Regions from separate parts of the Rhizobium sp. BK661 genome, predicted to be linked through region 3. Evidence: predicted binding sites of a transcription regulator. Region 3 holds the regulator's gene; each other region holds the start of a gene.
The links. The regulator LexA, encoded in region 3, represses DNA repair genes until DNA is damaged. The targets are predictions, from matches to a motif close to TGTTCNNNNTGTGTTCNG.
Positions count from the first base shown of each region.

Region 1: a site for LexA is predicted at 2,680-2,697, ahead of FHX16_RS02330 (DNA recombination protein RmuC). Genes of this name have one in related genera too.
Region 2: a site for LexA is predicted at 2,381-2,398, ahead of FHX16_RS01835 (YifB family Mg chelatase-like AAA ATPase). Genes of this name have one in related genera too.

Region 1 covers NZ_JANTYT010000001.1:481,418-485,876, reverse strand. The annotation lists gene fmt (methionyl-tRNA formyltransferase) at 1-272, opposite strand, end outside; gene def (peptide deformylase) at 424-942, opposite strand; gene FHX16_RS02335 (globin-coupled sensor protein) at 1,039-2,535, opposite strand; gene FHX16_RS02330 (DNA recombination protein RmuC) at 2,730-3,956, shown strand; gene FHX16_RS02325 (ribokinase) at 4,005-4,459, shown strand, end outside.
Region 2 covers NZ_JANTYT010000001.1:375,793-380,251, forward strand. The annotation lists gene FHX16_RS01820 (ABC transporter ATP-binding protein) at 1-584, shown strand, start outside; gene FHX16_RS01825 (cupin domain-containing protein) at 678-1,187, shown strand; gene gshB (glutathione synthase) at 1,281-2,225, shown strand; gene FHX16_RS01835 (YifB family Mg chelatase-like AAA ATPase) at 2,491-4,023, shown strand; gene cysK (cysteine synthase A) at 4,073-4,459, opposite strand, start outside.
Region 3 covers NZ_JANTYT010000009.1:123,587-128,045, forward strand. The annotation lists gene gltA (citrate synthase) at 1-303, opposite strand, end outside; gene FHX16_RS19125 (hypothetical protein) at 494-715, opposite strand; gene FHX16_RS19130 (ComEC/Rec2 family competence protein) at 807-3,050, shown strand; gene lexA (transcriptional repressor LexA) at 3,031-3,747, opposite strand; gene FHX16_RS19140 (VOC family protein) at 3,948-4,459, shown strand, end outside.

The DNA.
Region 1 (4,459 bases), on a different contig from region 3:
CCATAGGCCACGACAACGGCAACGTCGGCGTCGTGCGCCTTGAAGCGCTCACGTTCTTCCGGATCCTTGAAATTCACTGGCGTAAAGACGGGAATGCCGAGCAGTTCAGCGGCTTGATGCACCGGCGACTTCTGCAGATCGAGACCGCGCCGCCCACCCGGCCGCGGAGGCTGCGTATAGACACCGATGATTTCATGCCCGCCATCGACCAGCGCGCGCAAGGTCGGAACAGAGAATTCGGGCGTACCCATGAAGATGATGCGAAGCGACATTGTATCTCGCCATGTTGCAGATCGTCACCCGTCTTCAAACGGGCTTACGAGCCTAAGATCAAGTCCATTGGCTTGCCCGGCGACATCGCCGCCGGAGTTCCAGGCGCTTGGGGTCGTCGTCGGATCGTAATCGACTCCCGGCAAACCCCGCTTAAAGCGCCTTCGCCGACTTCGCTGCCTTGGTGAACTTCTTGATCACCATGTCGCGCTTCAGGCGCGAGATGTGGTCGATGAAAAGCACGCCGTTCAGGTGGTCGATCTCGTGCTGCAAGCAGGTCGCGAGCAAGCCGTCGGCCTGCACCGTCTGCTCCTTGCCGTCGCGGTCGAGATAGTTGACGGTGACGGTCGCCGGCCGTTCGACTTCGGCGTAGTAATCAGGGATGGATAGGCAGCCCTCTTCGTACACCGAGCGCTCGTCTGAGGATGCGACGATTTCCGGGTTGACGAATACCAGCGGCTGCTTCTCTTCGCCCTCGCGGGAAACGTCAATCACCAGCATGCGGCGCGGCACGCCGATCTGGATGGCAGCAAGGCCGATGCCTGGCGCGTCATACATGGTTTCAAGCATGTCGTCGGCGAGACGCTGAAAATCGGCGTCGACGCGCTCGATCGGCTTGGAAACCTGACGAAGCAGCGGATCGGGGAGAATGATGAGTGGCTTGATGGTCATGGCGTTCCCATAACGCATCTTTTTCCAGGATGGAATTATCCGGCAGGCGGGCGGGACGCTTTTTTACGTCCCAGCCCGGATTTTCGCCGCATTCCTTTAAGCGGCGCGGCGTGGCGCGGCCATCGAGCGATGCTCGCCGCCGGTACGGAACCGCTGCAGCAGCGCCACAAGATTGTCGACCTCGCCGCGCAGATGCCGGGTTTCGGCCGAAGTGTTCTCGACCATGCCCGAGTTTTGCTGGGTAATGGTATCCATGTTGCGGATGGCGATGCTGACCTCATTGACGCCGGTTGCCTGATCGCGCGCGGCGGCGGCGATATCGGCAACAAAGCGGTTGATGATGTCGATGCGGTTGATCATGTCGTTGAGCGCCTCACCGGTGCTGCTGACGATGTCGACGCCCTCGTTCACCTGGATCGAGCTCTCCGAAATCAGGTTCTTGATTTCCTTGGCGGCGTCGGCTGTGCGTTGAGCGAGCTGGCGGACTTCCTGCGCGACAACTGCAAAACCCTTGCCCGCATCGCCGGCACGCGCCGCTTCGACGCCGGCGTTCAGTGCCAAAAGGTTTGTCTGAAAGGCGATCTCGTCGATCACGCCGATGATCTTGGAGATCTCCGTGGAAGACTTTTCGATGCCGGCCATGGCGGAAACTGCGCTGGTCACAAGCTCGCCGGAGTTCTTCGCCTTCTGCTGCGTTTCGCGAACGGCGCCAGATGCCTTTTCGGCATTTGCCGCCGTCTGGCCGACGCTGACCGAGAGCTGCTGCAGCGCCGCCGAACTTTCTTCGACACCGGCGGCCTGCTGAGCGGTACGCAGAGCAAGGTCATCGGACGCCTTGGCAATTACATCCGTACCCTTGAGAATCTCACCCGAGGTTGCCCGCACAGAGACGAAGGAGGTGCGAAGTGCGGCGACAGCACGGTTGTAATCGTCAGCCATGGCTTTGAAGTTGCCCGGAAGATCGGGTGGCAGAGTCGCCTCGAGATCGCCGTTAGAGAGTGCCTCCAGCCCGCGGCGAAGATGATCGAGTGCGATCGCCTGATCCTGTTCGGCCTTTGCACGTTCCGCTTCCAGCGTCCGGCGCTTTTCTTCAAGAGTTTCCAGGTAGACCGAGATCGAGTAATCCATGTCGAGCATCGCGGCCTTGATGACAGCTGCCAGCTTCTCGGCCAGGACCTTGCCCTGCTGCCTGCCAAACATAGAAGGCCACTGCTTGGCCATGAGGCCCTTCACGAGTTCGCTCATCAGCAAAGCATAGCCGCCGATGTACCAGCGTGGCTCGAGCCCGATGCGGGCGTGCGTCTTGCCGACCGCAACCACCCCCTTCACATAGGACTCGTCGAAGTTGCCGCCCGCTAGGTTCGCCCAGTGGTCTTCCTGGCGCTTCTTAGCATGGCCCATGTGCGCCTTGTCGGCGAAGAAGCTTGCGACATCAGAGGTCTTCGCCAGTTTCGCATAGAACTTGTCCAGTGCGCCACCGAGCAGCTCGGAGATCGCCGGGCGCATCTCCCGCAGGGCCGTGCGCGCTGCATCATCCAGCTCAATGAAATCGAGGCGTTGCTTGAGCGCGCTGTCGGACTGCTGGCTGGTCATGATGTCTCTGCTTCGTGATTGATACGGAAGGGAAAAATTGAGCAGAGCTTTTGCGCAATATGGTTGAGTAATGGTTAAATGAGCTTGTCATTTGTCAGCACTCGTTTCTTCCGGCATTGCGAGCGTTTCGAAGTGACTGTGAGTTGTTCACGTTTTGATCTAGTCATCTCATCCCGATTTGCTATGGTTGCGCCATGAACACCAGCTCTGAGTCGCTCTTCCTCGCCCTGTCGCATATTAGCCCCGCAATGCTGGCGCTCGCCGGCGGCGGAATTGCCGCAATGATCTTGCTCCTGGTCGTCCTCCTTGTCCGCAGTGGGCAGGTGCGGCGCGAGCAGGCGGAGGTTGCGAGCCTGCGCGCGGCAGAGGCGGATGCCCGCATGGCGGAACTTCTGAAGATCCAGTCCGAGATGCACGGGCGGATGTCGACGATGGCGGAAGTGTTCGGCTCGAGACAATCCGAATTGAACCAGGCGATCAACCAGCGCCTGGACGGAATGTCGCAGCGCGTCAGTACGACGATCAGCGAACAGACGAAGTCGACACACGAAAACCTGCAGCGGTTGCAGGAACGTCTCGCCGTCATCGATGCCGCACAGAACAATATCCAAACTTTGGCAAAGGACGTCGTCGGCCTGCAGGCGATCCTCTCCAACAAGCAGACGCGCGGAGCCTTCGGCCAATCGCGCATGGAGACGATTGTCGCGGATGGCTTGCCGATGGGCGCCTATGCCTTCCAGCAGACGCTGTCGAACGGCTCGCGCCCGGACTGCACGATCCGCATGCCGAACGGCGCGCCGCCGCTGGTGATCGATGCCAAGTTTCCACTTGAGGCCTGGAACGCGATACGCGATGCCGGCGGGCCTGACGGAGCCAAGGTCGCCTCGCAGCAGTTTCGCCGCGACATGGAGACGCATATACGCGATATCTCCGAAAAATATCTGATCCAGGGGGAGACGCAGGACACCGCCTTCATGTTCGTCCCGTCGGAATCGATCTTCGCGGAGATCCACGAGAATTTCGAAGCGATCGTCCAGAAGGCGCATCGGTCGCGCATTGTCATCGTGTCGCCGTCACTGCTGATGCTCTCCATCCAGGTCATCCAGGCGGTGCTGAAGGATCAGCGCATGCGGGCCCAAGCGCATGTCATCCAGGGCGAGGTGGCGAACCTGATGGATGACCTCGGCCGGCTCGACGAGCGCGTCCGCAAGCTGCAGAGCCATTTTTCCATGGCTCAGAGGGACGTCGACCAGATTCTCACCTCCACCGATAAGCTCACCAAGCGCGGCGCAAAGATCGAGGCCCTGGAGTTCGAAGGCAGCGACAATGGCAAGGCCGCGGCGCGCGACAACGACTCCTCGCCGAAATCCGTCGATAGCCGCAGCGGGCTTCTGAAGCTCAGAGTGGTTGACGACGAGTAAGCCCTTCGGGCAGTGTCGCGCCCAAGAAAAGCACGGGACGGGACACTCATGATCACAGTTTTCGGCTCCATCAACATGGACCTCATCGCCACCACCGCGCGGTTGCCGAAGCCCGGCGAGACCGTCGCCGGCAACGGCTTCTCGACGGCTGCTGGCGGCAAGGGCGCCAACCAGGCGCTTGCTGCGCGACGGGCGGGACGAACCGTTCACATGGCAGGCGCAGTCGGGCGAGATGGCTTCGCCGAGCCGGCGCTCGCGCTGCTGAAGGAAGCCGGCACCGAGCTTCAGGCGGTCAAACAGGTCGACGAGCCGACTGGCACCGCGTTGATCCTCGTCGGCGGTGACGGCGAGAACATGATTGCCGTGGTGCCAGGGGCAAACGGCACGATAACGCCAGCCGATGCCGACGCGGCGGTCCGTGCCATGAGCAGGGGCGACATCCTGATGCTGCAACTCGAAGTTCCGGTCCCGGCGGTCGAGCAGGCCCTGGCCAACGCCCGCGC
Region 2 (4,459 bases), on a different contig from region 3:
CCATGCGCGGCGAAATCAAGCGCCTGCAGCGCCGCCTCGGCACCACCTCGCTCTATGTCACCCACGACCAGCTGGAAGCGATGACGCTCGCCGATCGCCTCGTGGTTCTGAGCCATGGTGAAATCGAGCAGATCGGCACACCGCTCGAGGTCTACCATCGCCCGGCTTCCACCTTTGTCGCCAGCTTCATCGGCTCGCCGGCCATGAACCTCCTTAAGGGCGAGTTGCATGGCGACAAACTGGCGCTCGGCCCGAGCCTGATTGACCTTGCCGGCAGCGCGCCGACGTCGGGTCCGGTCACGGTCGGGATTCGCGCCGAAGACCTCCGCCTTGCCCGTGCCGGTGAACATGCCATGACGGTCGCGATCGACTATGTCGAAGAGTTGGGTTCACAGCGTCTGGTGCACGGAAGTCTTGGCGATCAGCAGTTGACCGCGGTCCTGTCGCCTGAGGCGGAGCTGAAGTCCGAACTACGGCTGGTCATCGGCGCAGAGCGGCTGCATTTCTTCAATCACGAGACGGGCAAGCGCATCGGCGAGCCGGCAGCTTCGCCGGCCGCCGTGGTCAAAACGGAAATCGCCTGACGCCTCACTGATCCTTAAAATTGTACGGATCGCCTGTACGGTGCCTTTACGACTCTCTGCTATCCCGACACGGATTGGATAGCTGGGGGGCTCATGGGTATTCATATGATGCTGGCAAGCGTGGTCGCGATGGCGGCGCGCGTGGTGCCCTTTCCGAGCCTGCCGCAGCCGCAAGCAAAGACATTCGTGGCGAAGTCCGGCGATACTTTCGACATGCGCGCGACGCCGATCAATCCGGATTGGGTGATCAGCGGTAACCCTCAGGCGCGCACCGGCGAGCATTCTCGCAGCAATGACGATGCAGCCTATACGGCGATCTGGGATTGCACGGCCGGCGAATTCCGTTGGCACTTCTACTGGGACGAAACGGTGATGATCCTCGAAGGCGGCGTCCATATCGTTGCCGGGGACGGCACGGAGCGGACACTGCAAGCCGGCGATGTTGCCTTCTTCGCTGCGGGCACCTGGGCCAGCTGGCGCGTGGACAGTTACGTGCGCAAGGTTGCGTTCCTGAGGAAGCCGTTCCCGAAGCCGGTCGCGCTCGCCTACCGGCTGAAGAGCCTGTTGCGCGGCGACGTCCAAAAGAGCGGCATCGCCGCCTGACGATTTCCCGTCCCGCCACAACGAAGCCGTTGATTGACGTTGCTTTCGGGGCATCCGCAGCCTACATCTGTCCGCATCAGCTAAGGGACGGAAATGGCTAAGATCAGGAATGTAGCGGTCCAGATGGACCATGTCGCCGGCATCAATATCGCGGGCGATTCCACATTTGCGATGAGCCTGGAAGCGCAGGCTCGCGGCTACAAGCTTTTCCATTACACGCCTGAGCGCCTGAGCTTCCGGGACGGCAATCTGTACGCCACGGTGGAGCCGATGGTGTTGCGCGACGTCAAGGGCGATCATTTCGAGCTCGGGGCGCCCGAACGCGTCGACCTTTCCACCATGGACGTGATCCTGCTTCGCCAGGATCCGCCGTTCGACATGGCCTATATCACCTCGACCCACCTGCTGGAGCGGATCCATCCGAAGACGCTGGTCGTCAATGATCCGGCCTGGGTTCGGAACTCTCCCGAAAAGATCTTCGTCACCGAATTTGCCGATCTGATGCCGAAGACGCTGATCACCAAGGATGCAGCGGAAATTCGCCGCTTCCGAGACGAGATGGGCGACATTATCCTGAAGCCGCTCTACGGCAACGGCGGCGCCGGCGTTTTTCATTCGACAAAGGACGACCGCAACCTGTCGTCCCTGCTAGAAATGTTCGGTCAACTCTTCCGTGAACCTTTCATTGCGCAGCAGTACCTTCCTGATGTTCGCAAGGGCGACAAGCGCATCCTGCTCGTCGACGGCGAGCCCGTCGGCGCCATCAATCGCGTGCCCGCCGAGCACGACAGCCGTTCCAACATGCATGTCGGAGGACGCGCCGAGGCGACTGAACTGACGGCCCGCGAGATCGAAATCTGCAAGCGCATCGGCCCTGCGCTGAAGGAACGCGGCTTCCTCTTCGTCGGCATTGACGTCATCGGCGACTACATGACGGAGATCAACGTCACCTCGCCGACCGGCATCCGCGAAGTGCGCAAATTTGGCGGTTTCGATATCGCCGCCCTGCTGTGGGATGCGATCGAGCAGAAGCGCTAGGCATCGTTTTGTTGCCGCGCGCTGAGAACGGGCGCGCGGTTTTGCGGACATTTCGTCTCTTCCGGATGCTCCCGCTCGATACGGTCGGGACACGTCGGCCGGTTTGTTCCGCCTATGCAACCTGCCACAACCTACCCACAGCGTTGGCTTGAATCTGTTCTTTTATTGTTCTTGTTTCATTCCTGTTTCTATGCAAGATTGCAATTGGCGACAATGATGCGTCGTTAAACTGCAGTGTAGTGGGTTGCGGCACAGGGGATGGGGCATGGTCGCACGCGTCAGCACGGTTGCATTTCAGGGTATTGAGGGTGTTCCGGTCGAGGTCCAGGTCATGGTCGCGCCCGGCCGGGTCGTCACCCAGATCGTCGGCCTTCCCGATAAGGCGGTGGCAGAAAGCCGCGAGCGCGTTCACGCCGCGCTGCACGCCTCGGGCCTGGCCCTCCCGGCCAAGAAGATTACTGTCAACCTGGCGCCGGCGGACCTGCCCAAGGAAGGCTCTCATTTCGACCTGCCGATCGCCCTTGGCCTGATGGCCGCCTTGGGCGCCATTCCGGCGGATGCACTCTCCGACTACGTGGTGATTGGCGAACTCAATCTGGATGGGACGATCGCCCCCGTCGCCGGGGCGCTGCCGGCCGCGATTGGCGCCAACGCCATCGGCAAGGGATTGATTTGCCCGGCCGAAAGCGGCGCGGAGGCGGCCTGGGCGGGACCGGATATCGACATCCTCGCGCCGCGCAGCCTGATCGCGCTCGCCAATCATTTTCGCGGCACCCAGGTTATCTCCCGTCCAGAACCCTCGATCCGCGCCAATACGGTCAGCCTGCCTGATCTTGCCGATATCAAGGGGCAGGAAAGCGCCAAGCGGGCGCTGGAAGTGGCGGCGGCCGGTGGCCACAATCTCCTGATGGTCGGTCCGCCCGGCTCCGGAAAATCCATGCTTGCAGCGCGTTTGCCCTCGATCCTACCGCCGCTTTCCGCTGCCGAGCTTCTGGAAGTGTCGATGATCCATTCGGTAGCCGGACAATTATCCGGCGGGAAGCTCTCGGATCGACGCCCCTTCCGTACGCCGCATCATTCCGCCACCATGGCAGCCCTCGTCGGCGGCGGTGTGCGCGCCAAGCCCGGCGAGGCGTCGCTAGCCCACCATGGCGTTCTGTTTCTCGATGAGTTTCCCGAGTTTTCGCCGCAGGCGCTCGATGCTCTGCGGCAACCGCTCGAAACAGGCGAATGCATCATCGCCCGCGCCAATCATCGTGTGGCCTATCCGGCCAACATCCAGCTCGTCGCGGCGATGAACCCCTGTCGCTGCGGCATGGCCGGCGAACCCGGCCATAGTTGCGTACGCGGTCCACGCTGCATGACGGACTATCAGTCGCGCATTTCAGGCCCGCTAATGGATCGCATCGACATCCGCATCGATGTTCCGGCTGTCTCCGCCTTCGATCTCATTCGGCCGATGCCTGCTGAAAGGAGCGTGGATATCGCCCGCCGCGTCGCCCGTGCGCGCGAGATTCAGCGGGATCGCTTCAAGGCGGCGACCCCGGGGGCAATCGGGACCAACGCCCGCTGCTCGACCGCCATGATCGAGACATACGCCGCACCGGATGCTTCCGGCCTGCAGTTGCTCCGCGACGCAGCCGAAAAAATGAAGTTCTCGGCGCGCGGATATCATCGTGTCCTGAAGGTGGCGCGCACCCTGGCAGATCTCGATGGCAATGAGATGGTGGGTCGCATCCACCTCGCCGAGGCGATCTCCTATCGCATCGCCGGCGAACGTCTGACCACGCCCGCCTGAAACGAAAGGGGGGCGCCCGCCGAGAGCGCCCCGCGTCAGGAATGCCGGCTTAGCCGCCAAGCCCCTCAAACAGGGCCGTGGAGAGATAACGTTCGGCAAAGGATGGGATGATCACGACGATGTTTTTCCCCGCGTTCTCCTCACGGCTGCCGATTTTGATTGCGGCGGCCAAGGCTGCGCCCGAGGAAATGCCGACCGGCACGCCTTCCAGCCTGGCAACCTCGCGGGCAAGGTCAAGCGCTTCGGGGCTGCTGACCGTGACGATTTCGTCGTAGATGTGGGTATCGAGGATCGCCGGCGCGAAGCCTGCGCCGATGCCCTGGATCTTGTGCGGACCCGGCTGGCCGCCGGAAAGGACGGGAGATTCCGCAGGTTCGACGGCGACGACCTTGAAGCCAGGCTTCTTCGATTTCAGCACCTGGCCCGCGCCGGTGAT
Region 3 (4,459 bases):
CTTCTGGGCAGCGGTCGGCAGTTCGCCGTAGAGAAGCAGATAGCAGACTTCGAGGAAGTCGCCGTGCTCGGCAAGCTGTTCGATCGGATAGCCGCGATGCAATAGCACACCGGCGTCGCCGTCGATGTAGGTGATTTTCGATTCACAGGATGCGGTCGAGGTGAAACCAGGATCGTAAGTGAAGGAAGCCGTGTTCTTGTAGAGGGCGCCGATATCGATGACATCAGGACCGATCGTGCCGCTCTTGACGGCGAGATCGACTGATTTGTCACCGATTTTCAGTGTTGCGCTTTGTTCCGTCATTCTGATCCTCCAAACTGGCGGGTGGCGCCATAAAAGCGCCATAGGGTTAAGCGTCGTCGATGATTGCTATATGATCGCGCGCCTAATGCCAAGTTACCGTGATGCCATTTTGTGCATCGCAGTATCAACTTTTGGGCACTGCTGCGATGAGCCCTGCGCATAGCAGAAGCCGATGATAATCCTTGGCTTTTCAGCGTTCAGATTTTCCTTCAGATTTCAATCGATTATTATTGCCCGACGCCTCGATAGCTTGCATTGTGGTTGCAAGGGCGGCTGTTTTTTGGCGCAAATGCATGCCGGGGTTGAAGCCATTTGAAGTAACGAAGGCCGTGCCTGCCGCGGATGCTTCCGCGCGTGCAGCGGAGCCGTCTCTCCTGTTGAATCGATCGGCCGCCAAGCTGTTGCCGGCCATGCGCACGCAGTCCTCCATCGCGTGGCCGACACGGATCAAAGCTGCGACACGGGACTGGGCTTCATGGCTCCAAGGTTCCGCGACAGCGGAGATGGAACATGGACGGTTGTTTCTGTTCTCGCCGGTCTTCCTCGGAGCCGGCGCCGTCCTCTGGTTCGAACTCGCAAGTGACCCTCCCACGATGCGCTTGATGGCATGGGTTGTTGTGTTGGCACCTGTTGCAATGGCGGCGGGCCAAGGGCGTCCGTTTGTCCGGAGTTCAGCACTGGCCGGCTTGCTTTGCGTCGCGGGAATGCTTTCGGCCCAATACGAAACGCGGAGCAGGGCGACCGTCATACTGGATACGCCCGTCACCACAACGATCACTGGTCGGGTCGAGCGTCGGGAGGGGGATGGCGCGGGTCGTTGGCGCTATATCCTCTCCATTTCCGGCACTCAGTCGCCTCAGATTAGGCGGCCGCCAGACCGGGTTTCAGTCGTCGCGCGTGGGCAGAAAGAACCGTTCGAAATCGGGGAGTGGTTGACGGGACGGGCACGATTGACCCCGCCTGCGGGACCGGCGCTGCCTGGGCTCAACGACTTCGCCTTCAGCGCCTATTTCGACGAGATTGGCGCGAACGGTTTCTTTTATGGTTCGCCAAGCGTTTCAATGCCGCCAGCGGTCGGCACACCATCGATTTCGGAGCGCGGAGCCAACTGGCTGGATGGTCTTCGAAGCGGAATTGGAGACCGCATCCGTGGAATCCTGCCGGGCGACACCGGCGCCTTTGCGGCGTCGCTTGTCACCGACGAGCGGCGCGCGATCTCGCGGGAAACCACCGACGCGCTGCGACAGGCGGGTCTGGCGCATATCGTGGCAATCTCCGGTCTCAACATGGCGCTCTCCGCGGGTATCTTCTTCGTCGGCCTACGCCAACTGCTGAGCCTGTTTCCATCCGTTACGCAGGCGTACCCGACCAAGAAGATTGCAGCTGCTGGCGCGCTCGTCGCCCTGACAGCCTATTACATGATCTCGGGCTTTGCGGTCTCGGCAGAGCGAGCCTTCATCATGATGGCGATCATGCTGGCCGCTGTATTCTTCGACAGGCCGTCAATCAGTCTGCGCAACATTGCCCTATCGGCTTGGGTGATTCTGCTCTTGTCTCCATCCGAGGCGCTAGGCGCGAGCTTCCAGATGTCATTTGCGGCGACTCTTGCGCTGGTTGCCGGTTATGCGATGTGGTCGAAGCGAGCCGCGCGCGAACATCCCTTGCTGCAAGTCAGGGCAGTGAAGCCCGTAGTTTTTGTCGCACGCTTCTTTGCTGGCATCCTCCTTTCCTCAATGATCGGAGGCTTCTCGACCGCGCTCTTTGCAGTCGAACATTTCCATCGGCTCAGCGCTTATGGATTGCCCGCAAATCTCATGGCCATGCCGGTAATCTCCTTCGTGGTGATGCCTATGGGCATGTTCGCGATGCTGCTGACGCCGTTTGGCCTCGATATCGTTCCCTGGAAAATCGCCGGCTTCGGGCTCGAAATTGTGATCGCCATTGCAAAGATGGTCTCGGGATGGGGCGGCAACGTCGATATCGGCCGATTGCCGGTTTGGTACTTTCCTGTCGCCGTCGCAGGCTTCCTCGTGCTTGCGCTTCTGCGCACCAGACTGCGGTACCTCGGCGCTGTTGCGATCGCGTTGGCAACTCTGCTCGTTGTGCTCGCGCCGTCCAGACCGGCGCCAGATTTCATCATTGCCGAGGATGGCGGTCTCGTCGCGATTGTCGACAATCAGGTTATTGCTTCCAACCGGACGCGCCCACCCGACTTCATTTTCGACCAATGGCGAAGGGCTCTGGTTGCGGAGCAAGCCCGGCCGCCGCTCCTGATAGAGGGTGTCAAACCAGTCCGCCGGCGAGACGGCGACGGCAAGCCTCGGAGGCTCTCGGCCGACGAATTGCATAACGCTCGCAACGCGTTGCGGCAGGTCGTTGCGAGAGGCGTTGAGAACCGTTTCGTCTGCCTGAAAGGCGCTTGGTGCACAGCGGCGCACGACAGCGGCTACGTTCTGACGATCATCGAAGATCCCGCCTACGTCGGCGCTGCCTGCGACACCGCCGACATCGTCGTTACGCCCGCTCGTCTGCGCGCAAACGAATGCCGGTCAGGTGCATTGTTGTTCACGGGCGAAACCTTGCGCCGCTCGGGTGCGGCAGAGATACGAATAGACGAACAGGGAACGCCTGTCGTGACGACGGCCTATACGACACTTGACCGGCCCTGGATGCGGCATCGGGCATACAATTGGCGAAGCGGCACCTTCGACGGAGAGCCGCCTGTCTTTAGTGATAGCGGCGAATGAGGCCGACCAGCTTGCCCTGAACCTTGACGCGATCGGGTCCGAAAATACGCGTTTCATAAGCCGGGTTCGCAGCTTCAAGCGCGATCGAAGCGCCCTTGCGGCGGAAGCGCTTGAGGGTTGCTTCCTCGTCATCGACAAGTGCGACAACAATGTCGCCGGCGTTGGCGGTGCTGCCGTTGCGGATAATCACCGTATCGCCGTCGAAGATGCCGGCCTCGATCATCGAGTCTCCCTTCACCTCGAGCGCATAATGCTCGCCTGGGCCAAGCATGTCGGCCGGAACCGTGATGTCGTGCGTATTGTTCTGGATTGCAGAAATTGGCACGCCTGCAGCGATCCGCCCCATAACAGGTACAGAGGCCGAATTGCCATTGTCCGCATGCGCGGCCGGCTTTGGCGGCGCCACCGGTTGAGGTTTGCCAAGGCTGCCCTCGATCACGCTCGGCGAGAAACCGCGGCGCGGCTGGAGACTGGGATTATATGCCTCTGGCAGCTTGATGACCTCCAAAGCGCGGGCTCGATTCGGCAGTCGGCGAATGAAGCCGCGTTCTTCCAGCGCCGTAATCAGGCGGTGGATGCCCGACTTCGACGCGAGATCGAGAGCGTCCTTCATTTCGTCGAAAGATGGGGGGACACCGGACTCCTTCATTCGTTCGTGAATGAAGAGAAGAAGCTCCTGTTGCTTGCGCGTCAGCATCGAAGTTGAACCCCAGAGTTGTGAAACAAAGCCAGAACAGACACTATATGTTCCATATGTGTTCTGCAAGTACCTAAATTTTCGTAAAACTTGCCTGCAACTTGTTCAGTTTTTGCGTCGCTTTTGAGTGAATGCGGAGAAGGGGGTTGCATTGTTCTCTTGCCCGGCGCACATCTTCGCAAATCCCCGGGGAGTTTGCCATGAGCGAAGCACATCCGCTGGACCACATTGTGCTGCCGGTGTCCAACATCAGGCTTGCGCGCGAGCGCCTCGGAATGCTGGGATTCACCGTCGCGCCAGATGCGCGGCACCCGTTCGGAACAGAGAACGCCTGTATCTTCTTCGCCGACGAAACTTATCTGGAGCCGCTGGGCGTCGCCAGCCTCGAACTGCACGAGGCGTCGGCGAGGAAGGGCAACGTCTTCACCGCGCGTGACCGTGCCTTTCGGTTTCGATGCGGCGAGGATGGACTGTCCGCAGTTGTCTTCGCGACGGGGGACGCCGACCGCGACCACGCTAGATTCCTTGCGGAGAAGATCAACGGCGGTGAGATGCTGCAGTTCGAGCGGCCGATGAAGATGCCCGACGGCTCGGAAGCCATTGCTGCATTCAAACTCGCGTTCGCAGTTGACCTGCGCGCACCTGATTTCTTTTTTTTCACCTGCCAGAGGGTCAATCCGCTGCCTGCCGATCGAAGGGCGCTGCAAGTGCA